3 regions of the Pseudoalteromonas sp. DL-6 genome follow, and region 2 is predicted to be linked to each of the others. Evidence: predicted binding sites of a transcription regulator. Region 2 holds the regulator's gene; each other region holds the start of a gene.
What was found. The regulator sigma-54, encoded in region 2, starts transcription at its own class of promoters, with help from an activator protein. The targets are predictions, from matches to a motif close to GTTGGCACGNNNNTNGNNT.

Region 1: a site for sigma-54 is predicted at 5,459-5,477, ahead of pdsR (proteobacterial dedicated sortase system response regulator). Genes of this name have one in related genera too.
Region 3: a site for sigma-54 is predicted at 6,366-6,384, ahead of B1F84_RS12795 (BON domain-containing protein). Genes of this name have one in related genera too.

Annotation. Positions count from the first base shown of each region.
Region 1 is NZ_CP019770.1:2,619,448-2,627,065, reverse strand. Features, by position in the region: gene B1F84_RS12305 (multifunctional CCA addition/repair protein) at 1-493, shown strand, start outside; gene B1F84_RS18065 (hypothetical protein) at 535-666, opposite strand; gene B1F84_RS12300 (helix-turn-helix transcriptional regulator) at 1,047-1,250, opposite strand; gene B1F84_RS12295 (hypothetical protein) at 1,243-1,725, opposite strand; gene pdsS (proteobacterial dedicated sortase system histidine kinase) at 2,452-4,587, opposite strand; gene pdsR (proteobacterial dedicated sortase system response regulator) at 4,581-5,276, opposite strand; gene pdsO (sortase-associated OmpA-like protein PdsO) at 5,503-6,228, shown strand; gene B1F84_RS12270 (marine proteobacterial sortase target protein) at 6,255-7,618, shown strand, end outside.
Region 2 is NZ_CP019770.1:464,937-472,554, reverse strand. Features, by position in the region: gene B1F84_RS02175 (calcium/sodium antiporter) at 1-807, shown strand, start outside; gene B1F84_RS02170 (KpsF/GutQ family sugar-phosphate isomerase) at 811-1,782, shown strand; gene kdsC (3-deoxy-manno-octulosonate-8-phosphatase KdsC) at 1,783-2,334, shown strand; gene lptC (LPS export ABC transporter periplasmic protein LptC) at 2,331-2,885, shown strand; gene lptA (lipopolysaccharide transport periplasmic protein LptA) at 2,875-3,414, shown strand; gene lptB (LPS export ABC transporter ATP-binding protein) at 3,411-4,136, shown strand; gene B1F84_RS02145 (RNA polymerase factor sigma-54) at 4,471-5,970, shown strand; gene hpf (ribosome hibernation promoting factor) at 5,997-6,284, shown strand; gene ptsN (PTS IIA-like nitrogen regulatory protein PtsN) at 6,289-6,741, shown strand; gene rapZ (RNase adapter RapZ) at 6,761-7,603, shown strand.
Region 3 is NZ_CP019770.1:2,732,163-2,739,780, reverse strand. Features, by position in the region: gene B1F84_RS12830 (cobalamin-binding protein) at 1-372, shown strand, start outside; gene ung (uracil-DNA glycosylase) at 369-1,031, shown strand; gene B1F84_RS12820 (DUF3545 family protein) at 1,091-1,279, opposite strand; gene tal (transaldolase) at 1,506-2,456, opposite strand; gene yaaA (peroxide stress protein YaaA) at 2,675-3,454, shown strand; gene B1F84_RS12805 (hypothetical protein) at 3,631-4,560, opposite strand; gene B1F84_RS12800 (mechanosensitive ion channel family protein) at 4,827-5,747, shown strand; gene B1F84_RS12795 (BON domain-containing protein) at 5,972-6,292, opposite strand; gene srmB (ATP-dependent RNA helicase SrmB) at 6,547-7,618, opposite strand, start outside.

The sequences.
Region 1 (7,618 bases), 1.1 Mb from region 2:
CCATGATTTTGGTAAAGCACTAAGCTATAAAAAACGGGGTAATTTACGTGGCCATGAACGTGAAGGGGTTGCTGTAGTTGAGGCCTTTTGTGAACGTTTAAAAGTGCCTAATCGCTTTCGTGATATAGGCGTGCTTACCAGTGATAACCATACCCTTTGCCACACGCTTGAACAGTTAAGACCGCAAACTATTCATAAATTAATCGTCACTAATTTAAATGCGCTAGTGCATCCAGAGCGTTTTATTGCCTTTACTCAAGCCTGCCAGTGTGATGCACAAGGACGAGGCGAAACGTTGGTGGATAAGCCCTATCCACAAGCCGCTAAATTACGTGCTATTCACAATGAACTACAAAAAATGGATAAAAAACAGATAGTGCAAGACGCGCTTAAAAGCGGCAAAAAGGGCCCCGAAATAGGCGAAACGGTCAAACAGGCAGAAATAGACTGCATTAAAGCGTTTTTAAGCGATGAGCCAAGTACGGTAAGCTAATTAGTGAAGATTAAATTAAGTACCGAGATACGCCTTATACCTTAAGAAGTGGTACTTTTTGAAGGTCGTTTACCTGAGTGTTGTGGTTTAGTTGCTTCAGGCTCAGCGTTTTTATCTGATTTATATAAACTAAAAATAAAGTCGAGCTCTTCTCGTTCAAGTGATGGCAACACGGCAAATCCTACTGCTGAATGAGTTAATATAGCGCCAGAGTATGTGAACCCGACTTAATTAAAAGTGAATGATTACAATTAATTAAATCGCAGTTGCTCATACCTTTAAAGCAACGACAAAACAATCAGTAAACTCCCAAAAAAAGAGTTGGATAACATTCAAAAGCTCATTGTTAGATTAATATCGTAGAATCTAATAAGCTATTTAAGGAAAATCTGTAGCTGTTTCTTACCATCCTTAAATGAGCTCGACATTTGTTGCGGTTTATTTAAGGATGGTAAGGGAGCAATATTTAAAGGCTTTTTTCTATTAAAAGCACCTAACTCATAGCTATTTACTGTTGTTGAGAGCATCTTCAAAGTCTGTAGAGCCAGGAAGATTATTTTAAAGTAAATATTTGCTCTACAGAAATAGCGAAATAAGCCGCTATTTTTAGTGCAATAACCACCGACGGTGTAAAACGCCCGGTTTCTACTGTACTAATAGTTTTTCTAGAAACGCCTATGGCATCCGCTAACTCTTGCTGAGATATTTTATGCTGTAATCGAAGTTTGTGAATATGATTATCTAAATCTTCATTCATAAAGCTCTTCCTTGCCAAGTTGCCACAAAATTAATGTGCCATGTGTAGATGCTGCTAGGCAAAGCAATACTTGAAGTGCATCTGTGGGGTTGAAAGGGGCTATTAATTCCACAAACCACTTACTGTCGCCACTATATGCTAGAAATGCTCCGCCAATTACCATAATGTGACATGTAGCGCGCAGGCTGAGCGAACTAACATAATCCACATACTCGTCGTTAAATTTATATGTCCAGAAACCTAGTTTTGATATGTGCTTAGCAAACTTCATGGATTTAGTACCTAACACAAGAAAATAGATAAAACTCGCAAATAAAGTTAAATCTACTAGCAAATATATAACTGAATCGGTTTTGCTGATTATTGTTGAAAGCAGCTCTGCTAACAAGAAAAACGCTAGAGCAATACTGGCTTTTCCAGTAATTGTTAAATATTGCTGTTCTTGTTCTGGTAGTACTGATATTGATTTTGCCATCTGTTGTATATCCCTTTTTAGTGACGACCAAATAATGTCGCGTTGTGTTTACTCCACTTAAGGTTTTCATGTGATACCTAAACACACCATATGTAACCTTCAGGTATCAATGATACCCAAAGGTTACATAAAGGCAACCTTTTTTTATTTTTTACTTGGGTTAAGTGATTATTGATTCAGTATTAAACTAATTCAGCCAGTAAAAACGCAAACTCGATTTAATTTTTTGGCAAGCCAAATCAGCCTTTCTCATCTACCACACCAAAATATTCCTGCTCAAGCGAAGATATCATCTATTCTACTAGTATGCGTTTAAGGGGAGGTAGGTAAAGTACATATGGTAAGCTTTAAAGTGTACGGTCAGTCTTTGCTTTTTCATCTTTTGCACTATTTAATACCAAGTTAAGAGAGTACTTATTTTTATGGTAAGTTTTTGTATGGTATATGGGTACTAAATCGTTTGATATCTATAGGGTATGTATTTGTAATTTTATACATTGGTCATATTTACTTAATTTTAAAAGTTATCAACTAGTACTGTCATTAAACTTTTGTAAAATAATGTGTTACGTTTTTATGCCCGTTTAACTCACTATTTTTCTGCTTTGCTCGTTGCTTTACTAATGTTTTTAATCGGTAGGTATTAGGCTCTTAGATTTAATTTAATCTTATTAGCCAGCCCCGCTAAATCAAGCTAAAACTAATTAAGACTAAAAAATCATTTAACTAATTTGCTAACGGTAAACTCACTGTAAAAGTGACCCCATTACCTTGCTCATTATTGTGCGCCGTTACTGTGCCTTTGTGGTAATCACACACCAGTCTTACAATATAAAGCCCTAAGCCTAAATGCGGTTGTTGCTGCATTTGTTGGCTGCGCACCGATACCATAGAATCAAAAATATGTTCAGTAAGTCCCTCAGGCAATAAGGTACCTGTATTACTTACCGTTAAGGTTGCTTTGTTTTCATTTTGCTTAAGGCTGACTTCAATTGCTGTGTTAGCTTCACTAAATTCCAAGGCATTATTAATTAGCTTATCGAGCAGTTGCGCTATAAATTCAGGGGCACCTTGCATCAATAGTGTGCTTTGGCAAATGTTGAGTGTAAATAACTGGTTAGGATAAGTAAGTTGGTAGCCCTGCATACAGCCACTAATTACTTTTTGTAAATCAAACTGCTCTGGCTCATTGCTTTGAATGCTTTGCTCAAGGCGGGTTGCCTCGCTCATGGTGGTAATTATTTTTCCTAAGCGCTCAACCCCTTCGCTGGCACGTTCAAGGTATTTTTGACTCAGTTCACTTTGCTGCAAGCTTTGTAAGTTTTCAAGAGATGAACGGACAACCGCAACCGGTGTGCGCAGCTCGTGAGATAAGCGCGACGACATATTTTCTAAATAATCGGTATAGCCACCAAGGCGGCTCACTATATTTGAAAAGCTACGCGATAAATCGCCAATTTCGTCATTGGCATCGCTGTAATTTATATGGCCTGTTACTCGCCCTTGCGCATCAATGGCTTGCTCTGCTGTATCGCGTAGTCGCCTAATACGGCTCGATATACGCGAAGCAAAAAAGAACAAAGTGACTGTGCCAATTAACATGACCGCTAAAATCACATTAAATAGTTTTTCCAGCGATTTATTACGCAGTGTACGCACGCCATTGGTGGTTTCTTCAGCTATAACTGCCCCAATAACTTTATCCTCGATCCAAATAGGATACGCAGCCGATAATATCACCGCTTTATTGTCGGGGGTGAGTCGCCAAGACGAGGCCGGTTGGCCTTTCAGTGCTTTGGCTAAGTGAGCGCCTTGCATTGAAGCTACATCGTGTAAGGTATCTATAAATTCATCTTCAGGACGCGTTAAAATTTTATAATACAAAGGATGTAAATAGGCCTGTTCAAAGCGCTGCCACGCAGTTTTTGGCGCTTGATTTTTTAGCCCATCGGCCCATACGCCATCGGCATTTTGAATACTGCCCGATTGCGCTAATACACGGTGATGATTATCGACCACCCATATGCGACTGCCGCTGTGTCCCATGCCTTTTAATATACGGTTTATTTCAGGGGAGGGCACCAGTACCGAACCTAAATCATTCGGGTTATTTAAGTTCGATGTAGACATAATACTAGGGGTTTGGTTTGGTTGTTTACTATCAACATCGGCAATGGCAAATCCCAGTTTATTGCCAAGCATACTCAAAGGAAAGCGCAGCTCAAGGTTGTAACCTGTTTCAGTTTTTTTAAAGAAACCCTGAATTTTAGTAAAAGGCATTTTACTGTTGGCATCAAATGCGTTGACCCAGCCATCTTGGCGCGGAGCAATAATATAAGTATTAAATTGCCCATCAGGGTTTTTTAGGCCAATTTTTACATAGTCATTATTGGTAATGCTGAGGCTGTTTTTGGCACGGTAAACTAAAGCATCGTCAGTGACGTTAAAGAGCGCATATAAGTAATTATCAAACTTACCCACCATGTGGCTAAATGATAAGTCGCGCAGTTGGTGGTTATCATTGGCTGTTTGTAAGTAGCGTTTATCATAAAGCCAAAACAGCGATTGGTAAGCGTCCCAATCGCTGAGTTTGCCATCGAGCTGAATTGGGCTTTTTAAATTATAAGCATAGAGATCGCGGCCTTTTACAACTTGATCTAAAAAGTTGGTTTGTTCGTCAAATAAAGCGGGGCGTTCGTGCAGGGCTGTTGCCAGTGCGCGTGTAGTGCCTACGAGCGTTTTTTCTTGGCCTTGGCGTAAAAACTTTTCCATTTCCCATACGTACTCGTAGCCTAACCATGGCAACAAAAACAAAAAGCATGAAAGTAGAATAAATTTACTGCGTAGGCCAAATCTCAGCATGTGGGTTGCTCCCACCTGTAACCCATGCCATACACGGTATCAATGCAGTCAAACTGGCTATCGAGTGCTATAAACTTTTTGCGAATGCGTTTTACATGCGAGGTAATGGTGCTGTCATCTACATAAATTTTAGCATCGCTCATTAACTCATTACGGCTTTTAACATGGCCAGGTCGTTGGGCGAGTGAATGCAGCATCCAAAACTCAGTTACGGTTAAATCAACCAACTGTTGCTGCCAAAGCACCTGCATGCGTTGCGTATCGAGTGTTAGTTGACCGCGAATTATTAATGCGTTGGCATCGGCGGGTTGCTCTAATGCTTCCATGCGGCGAAATAACGCACCAATACGCGCGGCTAAATGCGCTAAGCTAATATCTTTGGTTAAGTAGTCATCGGCGCCCATGCGCAGGCCGCATACGGTGTCTATTTCGCTGTCGCGAGCGGTTAAAAAAATAATTGGTAAGGTTTTAGAAAGTGAACGCAGTGTTTGGCACAGTAAAAAGCCGCCATCTATTTCATGGCCTAAGCCAATATCAACAATGGCTAAATCGGGGAGTGCTTCTTTAAAAGCTACTTCTGCTTGAGGGCGGTTTTCATAACCACTTACCTGATAGCCTTGAGCGCTCAGCATTTCTATGTAGTTTTCGCGAATGGCAGTTTCATCTTCAACGATAGCTATTTTTTTCATTTTTTAATTACTCATATTGACTTAGGCGCACTATAGCGAAGTTTTTGCGCTAAGTAAGGTTAAAAACACAATTGCCATTTTTTTGCCACAATTGCTCAGCAGTTTGCCATTTTTACTCCCCTTTATTGCCACTTCATGGTGTTTTAATACAGCTATTGAAATTACCAATACAACGCAAGTGCCAACCAATAGCTTGCCAACCATTATTAATAGTAAGGAATAGATCATGAAGAAAACATTAATCGCACTCACACTTGTTAGCACTTTTTGTACGCCAGTATTTGCTGCGGATACCCCATCAAAAGAAGCAAAAAAAGAAACAATTGTTGGCCTGAGCACTGGTGCCATTATTGGTGGTGTTGTTGGTGGGCCAATCGGCGCGTTTGTAGGCGCATTTGCTGGTGGTTTGATTGGCGATGCCAAGGTAGCTGAGCAAACCATTGCTGAGCAGCAGCAAGCTTTAATTGTAATGGCAGAGAAAACCAACGACTACCAGCATGTACTTAATCATAACAGTCACCTAGAGGCGCAACTTGAACTGCTGGCGCAACAAAATGAGCAATTAACTCAATCGCAGCTTAATAATTTATTGGCAATGACGGTGCAATTTAAAACTGGATCTAGCGATATTGCTCCTCATTTTGCCAAGCAGCTTGATCAATTGGTAGCGTTATTAAAAAGCCAACCGCAACTCGCGCTCGATTTAAGTGGCTTTGCCGATCAGCGTGGTGCAGAGCAAGCAAACTTATTACTTTCAAAAGCCAGAGTAAACGCCGTACAAAGTTACTTAATTAAACAAGGTGTAAGCCATACACGTTTAAGCGCACAAGCATTTGGCGAGCAACAAAGCATAGCAAATAGTAACACCCTTGAAGATAACTTTTTTGACAGACGCGTTACTCTCACTACCCGTGCGCTTAATCAAACGACTGATCAAACAGCAAGCAATTAATCGCAAGGCGTTCGATGGAGTGATTTATGTTGAGTAAACCCACCAAAGTGCTTACCAAGGTAAGCCTTTTTATTTTTATTATTATCGTGCTTTTGGCCAGCTTTAAAAGCCATGCACAGTCGCCAAAACTATCTTTGTTTGATAGCCAAGGAGTGGCGGTTAACCCTGGGGTTATTTTAAAAAGCGATGCAAAAATGACCCTAACAGGGCTAATTAATCATGTTGTAGTAACGCAGCACTACATAAATGAAAACCCTTTTGCCGTAAATGCACGTTATGTATTTCCTTTACCCGATGAAAGCGCCGTGCAAGCAATGACCATGCGCATTGGCGAGCGAGTTATCAAAGGTAAAATAGCAAAAAAACGCCAAGCTGAAAAACAGTACCAAGCTGCCAAAAAAGCAGGCAAACAAGCTTCATTGCTGCGACAGCAGCGTGCAAATATGTTTATTACAAATGTGGCAAATGTAGGGCCAGGAGAAGAAATAGTTATAACGCTTGAGTATCAAGAGATTATTGATTACCAACACGGAACCTTTGCGATTCATTTTCCAACTACAATTACGCCACGCTATCATGCAATAACAGGGGAAGTTAACGATGAACAAGATACACATGCGATAAAAAGCGCTAATGCACCTTCGTTCACTCCACAGGGTTGGTTAAGCCCTGTTTACACAAAACAAACCAATGAGGCGACAAATGCCAGCGATTTAAGCTTAACAATTAACATGGATATAGGCTTAGAATTGGTTGATATAAACGCTAAGTACCATCAAGTTAATATTGAAAACCCTGCATTTGGGCAATACAGCATTGTGCTAAAACCACAGCAAGCCATAAATAGAGACTTTGTACTTGAGTTTAAGCCACTACAAATAGCGCAAGCGCAAGCTGCACTTTTTACTCAGCAAGCACAAAATGGTGAGCAGTATGCGTTAGCAATGCTAATGCCGCCAAGCGATAGCTTTACTCAATCTCAGCGTTTACCGCGTGAAATGGTGTTTGTAGTTGATACCTCGGGATCTATGCATGGGCAGTCTATTGAACAAGCTAAAAAAGCGCTGTTTTACGCATTATCATTATTAGATAGTGATGATAGCTTCAATATTGTCAGTTTTAATAATGAGGTTGCAGCCATGAGTGAAACCCCATTAATTGCCAGTGACTTTAATTTACGTCGCGCAGAGCGTTTTATTTATAACTTACAAGCCGATGGCGGAACTGAAATAAAAGGCGCACTTGATGCAGTACTCGATGGTACGCAGTTTGAAGGGTTTGTACGCCAAGTTGTATTTTTAACCGATGGTAGCGTAAGTAACGAAGATCAGTTATTTAAACATATTGCGTATACCTTAGGTGATAGCCGTTTATTTACTGTGGGCATTGG
Region 2 (7,618 bases):
ATGGTATCCGCTTCAGCTGCTTTGGCTAATAAAACCGATACGGCGGTTGGTAATGCGGTAGGTTCAAATATAACTAACATACTATTAGTATTAGGTATTACAGCGCTTTTAAGACCACTTTCAGTTTCTTCAAGTACATTAAAACGAGAAATTCCACTGGTATTACTGGTGTCTATCGCCACTTGGTATATTTTTTCAGATAACTACTTTTCGTTTTTTGAAGGCGCAGCCTTACTGTTTGGTTTTGTTGTTTTTATTGGTGGGCTTATTTTTGTATCACTGCGAGCAAAAAACCAAGACGACCCCTTTGTTAGCGAAGCCTGTGATGAAGTACCTGACAACGTACCAACCAAAAAAGCCGTTTTTTGGTTGGTAGTGGGTATGATTTTACTGCCGGTTAGCTCACACTTTTTAGTTGGCTCAGCCGTCGATATTGCTAAATACTTTGGCTTAAGTGACTTAGTAATTGGTTTAACCATAATAGCCATAGGTACCAGCTTACCTGAACTTGCAGCCTCTATTGCGGGTGTTCTTAAAAATGAAGATGACCTAGCACTGGGTAACATTGTTGGCTCAAATATCTTTAATATTTTAGCGGTATTACCGCTGGCAGGATTAATTAACCCATCAGTTATTGACGCATCAGTAGCTAACCGTGATGTTATCATTATGATAGGTGCAACCTTGGCACTTATTGCTATGTCATTGAACTTTAGAGGTCAAAGACGTATCAATAGACTAGAAGGTGGCTTGCTCATCGTCGCATTTATGATTTACCAAGGTTATATTTTTAGTCAAGTAGGGTGATCCATGGCAACGCTAAATTTTATTCAACAAGGCTTACGCGTCCTTGATATAGAACGCCAAGCACTCAACGATATCGCACAATACGTTAATGAAAGCTTTAACCAAGCGTGTCAATTAATGTATGACTGCTCAGGCCGTATTATTGTTATTGGCATGGGTAAATCGGGCCATATCGGTAATAAAATAGCAGCCACTTTAGCGAGTACTGGTAGCCCCGCATTTTTTGTTCACCCTGGTGAAGCGAGTCATGGTGATTTAGGTATGATCACTGCCAGTGATGTAGTTATGCTTATTTCTAACTCTGGCGAAACCAGTGAAGTGCTTAATATTATTCCGGTATTAAAACGCATTGGCGCTAAAATGATTGCTATGACAGGTAACGAAACGTCAACTATGGCAACATTGGCAAATGTGCATGTGTGTATTAAAGTTGAACAAGAAGCCTGCTCATTAGGCCTAGCGCCAACGGCAAGTACCACGGCAACACTCGCTATGGGTGATGCAATGGCGGTAGCATTATTAGAAGCCCGTGGCTTTACCGCAGATGATTTTGCTCTGTCGCATCCAGGTGGCAGTTTAGGCAAACGCTTACTGTTAACCTTAAAAGATGTAATGCATAGCGGTATTCACACGCCTATTATTAATGAAACGCAAACCATTAAAGACGCCCTAATTGAAATGTCAGCCAAAGGACTCGGCATGACCGCTATTATAGATGGTAACCAACAATTATCTGGTTTGTTTACCGATGGTGATTTACGCCGTATTTTAGAGCAACGTGTTGATATACACAGCACAGAAATTAATGTTGTGATGACTAAATCATGCACAACAGCCACACAAGACATGCTCGCGGCTGAAGCACTGAACATTATGGAACAAAAACGTATTAATGGTTTAATTGTGATTAATGAGCATAATCAGCCCATTGGCGCACTAAATATGCAAGACTTACTAAAAGCGGGAGTGCTATAAATGCAGTTTGAAGATCTTTACCAACCGTTAAGTGATGATGCAAAAGCGCGCGCCAAAAAAATAAAATTATTAATTTGCGACATTGATGGTGTGTTTTCTGATGGGCGTATTTATCTTGGTAACCAAGGTGAAGAGCTCAAAGCATTTAATACCAAAGACGGATTTGGCATTAAAGCCCTTATTAATAGTGGTTTTGAAGTTGCCGTGATCACAGGTCGTCACTCACAAATAGTTCAACAACGTATGAGTAGTTTAACCGTACAACATATATACCAAGGCCAAGAAGACAAACTCATCGCCTATCAAGAATTAAAACAAAAATTAGCGCTTAGCGATGAGCAAATTGCCTACATAGGCGACGATGGCCCTGATATGCCAGTAATGGAAAAAGTCGGGTTTGCAGTAGCCGTGAACGACGCCCACCCGCTGATTAAACGTTTATCGCATTATGTTACTCAGCTGCCTGGCGGCTTTGGCGCAGTGAGAGAACTAACAGACTTACTAATGCTTGAAAACAATAAGCCACTTACCAGCCAAGGAACCAGTTCATGAATGTGGCGCGCATTATACTGAGCGTTTTATTCATAAGCTGTATGGTTTGGCTTTGGTATCCTTACTTTACTCAGGTAGATATTGTTGCGGATGAACAAACTCAAGTTATTGCTAAACCCGATTATACCGCGATTGAGCTAAAACAAACCGCTTACAATGATCAAGGTAAAGTAAGCCATAAAGTGACTGCGGTAAAAATGGAGTTATATCAACAACTCGGTTTTACCTTTTTTGAAAAACCTATATTTACGTTATATAACGAACAGCAAACATGGCGTATTAACGCTGATGAAGCCACCCTCTACGACGATCGGCAACTGGTGTTAGAGGGTAATGTGAAAGCGCTAAATTTAGTCGATAACGCAATGATCGATACGATCACAGCCGATAGCATCAATGTAGATATAAAACTACTGACTATGCAGTCACAGCAGCCAGTCGTTATTACAGGACCGAATTTAAAAATCATCGGTAAAGGCCTTGAAGCCGATTTAAAAACCGAAGTGATTAAACTTATTAACCATACGCGAACCCTATATTATGACCAATAACCTATTTAAAATTTTAATTGTTCCTTCACTACTGATTGCATTTCAAAGCCATGCAGAGGAGGCCGTTGAAGCCCCTGCGGCTAATCAAATTTCAATTAGTGCTGACAGACAGGAAGGTCAATTAAAAGAAAACGTGGGCATTTTTGAGAAAAATGTTGAAATTATTCATGGTAATCGCCGCATTACCGCCGATCGTTTAGAAGTACATAAACGTGATGACTTAGGCGAGAATAAGCAACTTTTAATTGCCACAGGTAGCCCTGCTTACTTTGAAGAAACACAAGCTGATGGCACCATCATGAGCGCCAGTGCCAATGAAGTTCGCTATGATGTATCGCAACGTTTTTTAACCTTAATCGGTGATGCCAGTATCGCTCAAGCAGGTCAAAAAATTACCGCTAAAAGTATCACCTACGATATAGAGCAGCAGTTGATTAGCGCAGAAAAAGATGAAAATTCAACCGATCGTGTACACACCATTTTGGTGCCTGTTGAAAACAAAAAAGAAGACGATAAAGGCCAACCATGAGCACATTAAAAGCAGAGCTATTAGCAAAAAGCTATAAAGGCCGTGAAGTGGTGAAAAATGTTGGCCTAGAAGTTGAAGCTGGCAGTATTGTCGGTTTACTTGGCCCCAATGGCGCAGGTAAAACCACGACCTTTTACATGATTGTAGGTCTTGTACCGAGCGATAAAGGTAAAATATCAATAGATGATCAAGATATCACTTTATTACCTATGCATAGCCGAGCTCGCCTAGGGATTGGTTACTTACCACAAGAATCATCGATTTTTAGAAAGCTGACGGTTTACCAAAACTTAATGGCTATTTTAGAAACACGTAAAGAGCTTAATAAACAACAACGTGAAGATACCTTAAATAATTTACTTGATGAATTTAGCATTCAGCATATTCGTGAAAGCCAAGGTATGGCCCTATCAGGCGGTGAACGTCGCCGCGTTGAAATTGCCCGGGCATTAGCAGCAAACCCTAAATTTATACTATTAGACGAACCCTTTGCAGGGGTTGATCCTATCTCTGTATTAGATATTAAAAAGATTATAGAGCACCTTAAGAATCGAGGGATTGGCGTATTGATCACAGATCACAACGTACGCGAAACACTTGATGTTTGTGAAAAAGCCTACATAGTTTCTCATGGGGAGTTAATTGCATCAGGCACTCCAGAATATGTATTAAACGATAAAACAGTACGCGATGTTTATTTGGGCGAGCAGTTCAAGCTCTAATATGTGTGTTATTCCACTAAGCATCTGCTAAGATTAATTATACTTAGGTCTGTTGACCTTTCAAGGTTGAATTTGCAGCAGTCTGTTTGGTATTTAGGCAAGGCAGAGCCTATGTGATGTGGTATTCCCCATAAATAGGCGATAACGCAGCATCAATGCCAAACAGGCGCTGCCCTTCGGGTTCTGCCTAGGGACGATTTACTTTTTGTTGCTCGGTTTTGACTTAGCCCACTAGGTTACAAACCTCGCGCCGCGATTAAACCGCCCCTAGTTTGAACGAATTTTAATCCGTAAAGGTCAACAGACCGTAATTTAAAAGGATTGTTAGAGATAAATGAGGCAATCATTACAGCTGCGCATGGGCCAGCAACTTACAATGACTCCACAGTTGCAACAAGCAATTCGCTTATTGCAGCTCAGTACATTGGATCTCCAGCAAGAAATTCAAGAAGCGCTCGATAGCAATCCCTTGCTTGAAGTTGAAGAACAAGATTACAGCGAAGATGCTGCGGGTAAAAACGAACAAAAAGCCGATAACAATGAATCAACGCTAAGTGCTTCAGCTGACGAAAAACCTAGCGAGTATGAGCAAGACAGCGGCGAAGCCATGAGCAAAGACACCATTAGCGATGATATGGCAATGGATGTTACATGGGATGAATACATGAGCGCAGCACCTGTCTCTTCATCGGGACCGATGCCTGAAGATGAATCAATTTATCAAGGCTCTTCAACTGAAACGCTGCATGAATATTTAATGTGGCAATTGCAACTGACGCCATTTAGTCCTACAGATGAAGCCATTGCGATTGCAATAGTAGAAGCCGTGGACGACTCAGGTATTTTAACCCTTAGCTGTGAAGAAATTTTAGAGAGCTTTAATCAAGAAAACGATGACGAAGATGAAGTTGAACTTGATGAAATAGAAGCGGTATTAAAGCGTATTCAATTATTTGATCCGGTAGGAATAGCCGCGCGTAGTTTACAAGAGTGCTTGTGTATTCAACTTAATCAGTTTGATAAAGACACGCCTTTTTTAAACGAAACAAAAATGATCTTAACCGATCATATTGATTTGCTGGCTGCACGTGATTATCGCACGTTAATGAAAAAAACTAAGCTCAAAGAAGATGAGCTTAAAGAGATCATGACGTTAATTCATACCCTTAGCCCAAAACCGGCGGACACTATTGTCAGAGAAGAGTCAGAGTATGTTATTCCTGATGTGTCGGTTAAAAAAATTAAAGGGCGTTGGGTGGTTGAACTAAACCCTGATAGCATGCCTAAAATTAGGGTAAACAGCCAATATGCGGCTATGTCACGTACTGTTAAATCAAGTGGTGATAGCCAGTTTATTCGCTCACACTTGCAAGAAGCAAAATGGTTTATAAAAAGTCTAGAAAGTAGAAACGACACGCTACTTAAAGTAACTAACTGTATTGTGCAGCAACAACAGGCCTTTTTTGAACATGGTCCTGAGGCGATGAAGCCTATGGTACTTAATGACGTGGCCGAAATGGTAGAAATGCACGAATCGACTATTTCACGTGTTACTACGCAAAAATACATGCACACACCACGCGGTATTTTTGAGCTTAAATATTTCTTTTCAAGCCATGTAAGCACTGAAAATGGTGGCGAATGTTCATCTACAGCAATACGCGCATTAATTAAAAAATTAATCGCTGCAGAAAACTCAGCTAAACCATTGAGTGATAGTAAAATTGCAGATATATTGGCAGAGCAAGGAATTAAAGTAGCAAGGAGAACTATTGCAAAATATCGCGAATCTCTAGCTATTCCCCCGTCGAATCAACGAAAAAGTTTGATTTAAGGCGTACAACAAAGAGGAAAATGTTTATGCAACTGAACTTAACTGGTCGCCATGTAGATATTACTGACTCGCTTAGAGACTACGTAAATAGTAAATTTGCAAAGCTGCAGAGGCACACTGATCACATAACGAATGTGCACGTTATTCTCGATGTAGAAAAACTAAACCAAAAAGCCGAAGCAACCGTTCATGTTAGTGGCGCTGAGATTTTTGCTTCTACTGAACACCAAGATATGTATGCCGCTATAGACTCGCTGATTGACAAGCTAGATCGTCAAGTAATTAAACACAAAGAGAAACTTGCTCGACACTAACACTATGAAACTAAGCTCACTTATCTGTCAGGACTGCAGTAAAGCTGCGGTCCTTTTTAATAGTAAAAAAAGAATTTTAGAATTTATCAGTGAATTGGCTCACAATAAACTGCCCTATTTAACACAACAAGATATTCTTAACGCGTTAACCGCCAGAGAAAAACTAGGGAGTACAGGTATAGGCCGAGGAATTGCAATTCCACATGGTCGTATGAGTGGTGCACAAGAGCCTCTTGCACTTATACTGGTGAGCGAAACGGCTATTAATTTTGATGCGATAGATAACCGACCGGTCGACATTTTTGTTGCCTTAATTGTCCCAGACGGTGACAATCAACAGCATTTAAAGACCTTAGCTACCATTGCAGATAAGCTCAACGATAAAGAATTTTGTAAGCAATTACGGGCGGCAAAATCCGACAATGAGCTGTATCAAGTCATTGTCAGTCAACCGTAGTAACAATAAAGGGTGATAAATGGAATTAATAATAATAAGTGGTCGCTCAGGTTCTGGTAAATCTGTTGCGTTACGGGTTGTTGAGGATTTAGGTTATTATTGTGTAGATAATATTCCTTTAAATTTATTACCATCTCTTGTTCGAAGTGTTTCCGACAGCTACAACAAAATTGCCGTAAGTGTTGATGTGCGTAACTTACCTAAAGAGCAGCAACAGTTTAATGAAATCATTGAATATTTACCTGGTTTCACTAAACCAACGGTGTTTTATTTAGACAGTGACGATCAAACATTAATTAAACGCTTTTCGGAAACTAGGCGTCTTCACCCTCTTTCTATTGATTCTCTACCGCTTGATTTAGCAATAAAAAAAGAAAAACAACTACTGGATGTTTTGATCAATCATGCTGATCATATGATTGATACCACTGATTTAAGTGTGCATCAGCTGGCTGAGTCTATCCGTGAAAAAATACTCGGTAAAAAAGACAAACAACTGATCATTACCTTTGAGTCATTTGGTTTTAAGCACGGTATACCCAAAGAAGCAGATTACGTATTCGATGCCCGATTTTTACCAAACCCGCATTGGGAGCCTGAACTTAAGCCACTCACAGGGCTAGATCAACCGGTAAAAGACTACCTAGCCAGCCACAGCATAGTACAAAAATTTACATGGCAAATTCAAACCTTTGTACAAACATGGTTGCCGCATTTAGAAAGAAATAACCGCAGCTATTTGACCATAGCCATTGGTTGTACTGGTGGGCAACACCGTTCTGTTTACTTAGCGCAAACTATAGGTGAAAGTTTTGCAATGAGTCATCCTAATGTAAAAATTCGTCACAGAGAACAAGAATAACATCAAAGAGAATAG
Region 3 (7,618 bases), 970 kb from region 2:
ACTGGGTTTTATCAGCTGTGGCCAGAGCCTATGATGACGGTATCAAAAAATACATGGATAAATCAGTTAATCGAAACCTGCCAAGTAACTAATGTATTTGCTGACAGCGACACAGATTACCCACAAATCAGCATTGAAAACGTGATAGTGACTAAGCCACAAGTTATTATTATTCCTGATGAAAAGTCAAAACGGGTAATACCTACAGTTAATTGGCAGCAATGGCCTGAAATTCCGGCGGTTAAATATGAGCAATTTATTAGCGTTAACGCGGATTTATTACATCGTTTTTCCCCTAGAATGCTTGATGGGTTAGCACAAATGTGTGACAAAATTGAGGTATCTAGAGAACTTATTAAGAGTCAATTATGAGCAACTGGTCATCTTTTTTAAATCACGAACTTAGCCAAGCATATATGCAGCAAACCCTTGAATATGTTGCGAATAAACGATCAAACGGTATTGCTGTGTATCCACCAGAACCACAGGTGTTTAGCGCATTTGATGCAACTCCACTTAGCGATATCAAAGTGGTTATATTAGGTCAAGACCCTTACCATGGAGAAGGGCAAGCGCATGGCTTGTGTTTTTCTGTATTGCCTGAAGTTAAAAAGCTCCCGCCTTCACTTAAAAATATTTATAAAGAGTTAGTGACGGACATTAATGGTTTTATTACGCCAGAGCATGGCTATTTACAAAGCTGGGCAGATCAAGGTGTGTTTTTGCTTAATACCGTACTAACAGTAGAGCAAGGGCAAGCCCATTCCCATAAACATTTAGGTTGGGAACAATTTACCGATAACGTAATTACTCATATAAATGAGCATTGCCAAGGAGTGGTGTTTATTTTGTGGGGCGCACATGCACAAAAAAAAGGTAAAAGCATTGATCGCCAGCGCCATCATGTATTGTCTGGGCCGCACCCTTCACCGCTTTCTGCGCATCGCGGCTTTTTTGGCTGTCAGCACTTTTCAAAAACCAATGAACTGTTAATAGCGCAAGGAGCACAGCCCATTAATTGGCAAGTATAGGGTAATTGGTATTAAAAAAGGCTTTCATAAATGAAAGCCTTTTTAGTTGCTGTTGTTGATTAAAACTCTAATTCATCAATAGCAATACTATCAGCAAAATAGTCGAGCTCCTGTAGTTCTTTGCGCAAACGTTGCTTATCTTTTATTGCTTCTATTTCACGCCATTTTCTTTTTTTATTTTTTTGAGAGGTTTTTTTCGATGTATCAGAACCTTCTAATATCTCTATTATTTCGTTTAGGCTATCCATTGATTATCTCCTATTGACCACTTTTTGAACCTCGGCAGTATCTATACCACAGCTATTAATAAAATAGAATATAAATGTGACGAAACTGTTACTGATGGGTGGTGTTTTGATGAAGATCAATACAAAAAGAACGTAAATGGGGACAAGTCGAGTATTTAAAGTAAATCGCAGACATAAAAAAACGCCGCTAAAAGCGACGTTTCTTAACTCATTAAACAGCTGTTAGTTACATCGCTTTAAAGCGTGCTTCTAATTGCTCTTGCGCATCTGCAAATGAGCGAATACCTTCAGCTAGTTTCTCAGTGGCCATAGCATCTTGGTTATGTAACCAACGGAACTGTGCTTCACTAAGTGGCTCTGGTTTTGGCTCTTTAGCAATGTCGCTCTCTAGTAAGTACTCTTGTGCGTCTTCTAAATTACCTAGCTCTTCTAAAAGATTAGGACTAATTGTTAGCTTATCGCAGCCTGTAAGGGCAATAATTTCACCGGTGTTACGAAAGCTTGCGCCCATAACAACCGTTTTGTAATCGTGACGTTTGTAAAACTCAAAAATACTACGCACCGATTGTACACCCGGGTCTTGAAGCGGGTCGGTTGGTTTTTCCATACCGTTTGCTACGTGCCAATCTAAAATTCTGCCAACAAATGGCGAAATTAAAAATACGTTTGCATCAGCACAGGCACGAGCTTGAGCATCACTAAATAAAAGCGTTAAGTTACATTTAGTGCCTTCTTTTTCTAACTGTTCTGCGGCTTTAATGCCTTCCCAAGTAGAGGCTACTTTAATTAAAATCTTGTCTTTGCTTACGCCTTCTTTTTCGTAAAGGCTCAATAGCGTGTGTGCTTTATTAATTGTTGCTTGGGTATCAAATGATAAACGTGCATCAACTTCAGTAGAAATATAACCCGGTACAATTTCGCTAATTTCTTTACCAAGTAATACTGCAAAATAATCACAAGCCAGCTCTAGTTGTTTTGCAGGCTGTTGCTCGGTTTCTTTAGCGTATTGCCATGCTTTATCTAGATAAGGTTTGTAAGCTTCAATCTCGCTCGCTTTTAAAAGCAGCGATGGATTGGTAGTCGCATCTTCAGGTTGATGTTTTTTTATGGCTTCTATATCGCCCGTGTCGGCCACGATAGAAGAATGTTGTTTAAGCCTTTGTAGAGCGCTAGTCATTTGCTTTTCCTCATTCCAAGCAAGTTAAAAGAAAATCTAAACTACCTTAATATAGCTATACTGCAACAGTGTGACAATGCTTGATAGGTCTTATGTCCTTATCAATGAAAAAACGGTAACGGTTGAGTTTTAGGTAGGATAATTTTAAACAAAACGTGCTTTTCGTCTCATTTAATGTTGAAATTGACATTAAATAATTTACAAGTCAATAGCTAACTATGATCACTGTTATTTCACCAGCAAAGAATCTTGATTACGACACGCCACCCGCAACAGATAAGTTCACTCAACCTGAATTACTTGAGCACAGCGAAGCGCTCATGAAAGTATGCCGTGAACTAACTCCTGCGCAGATTGGTAGTTTAATGAAAATTAGCGATAAGCTCGCGGGCCTTAATGCAGCACGTTTTAGTGAGTGGGCGCAACCGTTTACTACGAGTAATGCTAAACAAGCGGTGCTTGCCTTTAACGGCGATGTATATGGCGGTTTAGATGCCGACACCCTAACGGCTAAGCAACTTGATTATGCTCAAGAGCATTTACGTATACTCTCGGGTTTATACGGATTATTAAAACCACTTGATTTAATGCAAGCCTACCGCCTAGAAATGGGTACAAAGCTTGAAAACAGCCGTGGTAAAAACCTATATGAGTTTTGGGGCAGTATTATTGCTAATAAACTTAACGACGTTTTAGCGGCACAAGATGCACAATATTTAGTTAATTTAGCGTCTAACGAATACTTTAAAGCGGTAGATAAAAAAGCGCTTAACGCACAAATTATTACCCCACATTTTAAAGACTGTAAAAATGGTCAATATAAAGTGATTAGCTTTTACGCTAAAAAAGCGCGCGGCATGATGGCGCGTTACATTATCGAAAACCAAGTCACGCAATTAAGTCAGCTTAAAGAGTTTACCGTAGCCGGTTATTACTTTTGCCCAGAGGCAACCACTAAAGAACTTGAACCGGTATTTTTGCGTGAAGAGCAAAGCTAACACATCGTTTAAAGTGTTTAATAAGCCATGCATTGCATGGCTTTTTATTTATTAACCTATGTTGGTAGGTAACAACGTTGGCAGTTAAGTGTTAGTCATCACCTGTTATCTGAGTTGACTTTATTTGCCATTTATAAAAATTTACAATTACGCACTTTTGTAAAATAATATCAATTTTAGCTACACACAAGCTCTGTTATCTTTTTTCCTTGTGCATTAGTTGTTACCACGTATGTACAATCTTTGATTGATCCAGTGTTAGCGCCACCACCTCTTACGGTTATAACTTTTATACCACTAATCTGTAGTGTTTCAAACCAACTAGCAAAATGCTCCATGTTTCCTGTATTGCCAGAATTAAGAATAACTCCACTCCTATAATGAGATAATCCTGATGACTTAATAGGAAGTATATTTCCTTCTTTATCACGAGCTTGCTCAAATTTTAAGTTTGCTTTCACATTAGTGCCATTAGTTGTAACTAACTCAACACCCATTGTTACTGTAGTACCATCAGTAAAGCTGACAGTTATTTGACTAGATAAATTTAATGATGTACTTAAAAATGGTATTGATATTGAAAGATTGGCTTTTAACTCTTGGTTTTGAGAGTCAATAATATCAAACTGACTTTTAATTTCTGGGTCATTCATTATTCTATCGCTCATTTTTCCCGCAAATAATTGAGGGAAAAGCGAAACTTCAAAAGCACTTTGAAATTCATCATCGTGAGGTAGGATTATATGGCTAATTTCTTTATCTATATTTCTAAGAGCTTCTTGATTAACTGTAAATGTATTACTAACTATTCGCGATAAAGTAGAATTTTTACTATGAGTACTAACATGCTCAACAGTAAAATCACCAACCTGAAGCATTTGGTCATTTCCAGTATATACAGCTTTATATTCATCGAGAATAAAGTCTGTGCCTTGTTGATCTATAATCCAAATTTTTTGACCATCTATGAATGAGGCTGCAAGTGCCGTTATTTTTTTGCCTTCCGCACTACAATAGTCACAACTAGCAGCGGTTGTTTGAGAGGCTTGTGAATTACTTGAAAACATAATGCATAACTGCATAGTAAAAAAAATTATATATTTCATTAATAAAATATCCCTATTATATTGAGTAATATCACGCTATCATTTTTCGCTGTGGGTTGAAAGTAAAATAACTAATGATAATAGCAAATACTTTAAGTGGGTTTTTACACTAAAAACTATTGATACAAAAGTGTAGTAAGTAACCTTAAGAATAAATTAACGCTCTCTTTAATTAAGTAGTTATAAGCCATGCATTGCATCGCTTTTTATTTTGGCGCTATTTTTGCAAACCTTAGGTTATTAACCCAAACTAAGGTATAAGATAAATGCTCTCAATTCCCTCAATTACAGAAGCCGAAAAACTTATAGAAGAGAAGCTCGGTGGCTGGTTTGATGTTGTTATAAGTCATATCCCAAACTTTATCGTTGCAGTAATTATTGCGATTATATTTTCATTTATAGCCCGCCTTGCAGGCAAAGGAATGAAAAAAGTATTGCGTCGTTCCCTCGACTCTACTCAAATTGCCGACTTAATGGCCTCCATTTTTAAAGTCATTGTTTTGAGTGTAGGAGTCTTTATTGCCCTTGATTTTATGGGTTTAAAAAGTACCGTTACGTCATTGCTTGCGGGTGCAGGTATTGTTGGTCTCGCCATTGGTTTTGCTTTTCAAGATATGACCGAAAACCTAATTGCGGGTATTGCTATGGGTATTCGTAAACCGTTCAAAGCGGGTGATGTTATCGAGACCGATAACGTATTTGGTTCAGTGCATTCAATAAATTTACGTAACACACTAATAGAGAGCTTTTACGGGCAGTTGATACTGGTTCCTAATAAAATACTATTTAGAAATGTACTGCGTAATTACAGCACTTTAGGGGTCAGAAGAATAGAAGTACCAGTAGGTATTTCTTACGCTGACGATATAGAAAAAGCCAGTGAAGTTATCGTCGATAAAATTAATCAACTTGACTTTGTGATCCGTAAAAATGAGACCGCGGTGTACGCAGAAGGCTTTGGTGATAGCAGTATAAACTTACTGGTATGGTTTTGGATTAAATACCCTGGCGAGCCCGATTTTATGACGGTGCGTCACAAAGGGGTTGTGGCAGTAAAGCAAGCACTCGATGCGGCAGATATAAGTATTCCGTTTCCAATTCGTACCCTTGATTTTGGTATTAAAGGCGGTGAAAAGCTCGATGCCATGATAAGCGAAAAAATAAGCCACCACTCGGCTAAAAAGTGAGAGCAAGGACAACAATAGATCAAACTAGATTGAGTAAATTGAGTGGGAAATAATTTCCCACTTGCAGCGCGTTTTTACATTGCCTGCTGCGCTGCACTCTTTTATGTAAGCCATTATTTAAATTTATTTTTATGCAGATATTTATTTTGCACAATAAAAAACGCAGCGTGTTTAAGCAACACGCTGCGCTTACTAAAAATTTAATTCACAAAGGTCAACAGACCTTAAATAATAGCGATATTATTTTTAATGCGTTTAACCCCATCCATATTTTCTAAAAACTTTTGTGCAAGAGCACGTTCAAAACCGTTTTTAGCTTCGCCTTTGAGTTCAACGTCACCGTTATTAACGCGTACGTTTAAATTTTCTAATTCTAAATTTGGATTAGTACGTAACTCATGAGTAATAGATTGTTGTAAATTAGGTTGTGTGGCCACACTACTCACTACTGCTAAATGCGTTGCTGCACTGACGTTAAAAGCAGAGGCTAATAAAAATAAACAACAAAACGAAATAAAACCGACAGTAAATTTAATGCGACTCATAACTATATCCTTAGTGTGTTACTAAAAAGCAACGCCGTTACTCGGCGTTTTAATACTCATATACTGTTAGGGGTTACAAGTTTCATTCCAAATTTAACCAATTGAAATTATTGGTTATTTTGTTAAATGGTTATTCAGCTAAGTAGTTTTTACATATTACTTTGAATTGCTTACTCACTGTTTTAATAAAATTAATATAAGTCATAAAAAAGCCGACAGACGTCGGCTAAATTAAACAAGTTAGAAAACAAAGGTTACTTTTTCTTTTTAACCTTGGCTTTTTTCTTTGCTTTCATTTTTACTGGATCTTTACGCTTTTTAACCGGTGGCTTAGCTTCTTTATGCTTCGGCTCTAATCCTTTAAATACACGGCGTTTTAGCTTCTGCTCTATGTAACGTTCTACTTTGTAAAGAATACCAATGTCGTGCGCTTCAATTAGTGAAATCGCTATGCCTTTTTTACCTGCACGACCCGTACGACCAATACGGTGTACGTAAACATCTGCAGTGCGCGGCATATCAAAGTTAATTACATGGCTTATATCCGCTACATCAATACCACGCGCGGCGACATCAGTAGCTACCAAAATGCGAGTTTTGCCACTGTGGAAATTTTCCATCGCTTTCATGCGTTTATCTTGTGGCATTTCACCACGTAGCCACGCAGCTTTAACGCCGTTATTGGTTAGTTCACCAATAAGGGTTTCAAGACGCTCACGGGTTTTTACAAACACAATCGCTTTACTAACATCAGGGCCATTTAAGGTGTTAACTAATAGCTCAAGTTTATGATGGTAATCGTCGGCTAAATGAACCCATTGGTGTATTTTAGCTTTTTCTTTGCGTGATGATTCGGCTTCAAGTAGAGCAGGGTCGTTTAAAATACGCTCTGCAAATAATTCTACGCTGTCACCTTCAAGAGTAGCTGAGAATAAAAAGCACTGACGGCGATTTTTAGCTTCATCACAAATACGCAGCATTTCTTTACGAAAACCCATGTCGAGCATGCGGTCTGCTTCATCAAGAATGAGCATTTCTACGTTTTCTGCGTGGAAGTTTTCGGTTTCCAAATACTCCATTAAACGCCCAGGTGTGGCGATTAAAATGTCGTTATTATTTTCAAAAATTTCTTTATGTGTACCGTAGTTTATACCACCGGTAACCACCCCAATTTTTAAGTGGGTTTGCTTTGCAAGTAACTCACATTGTTCATGAATTTGATAAGCAAGCTCGCGAGTTGGGGTCATAATTAATACCCGTGCAAAGCCCGGATCACGACGCGGGAAATCCATTAAATATTGAATTGCTGGAATTAAAAATGCCGCC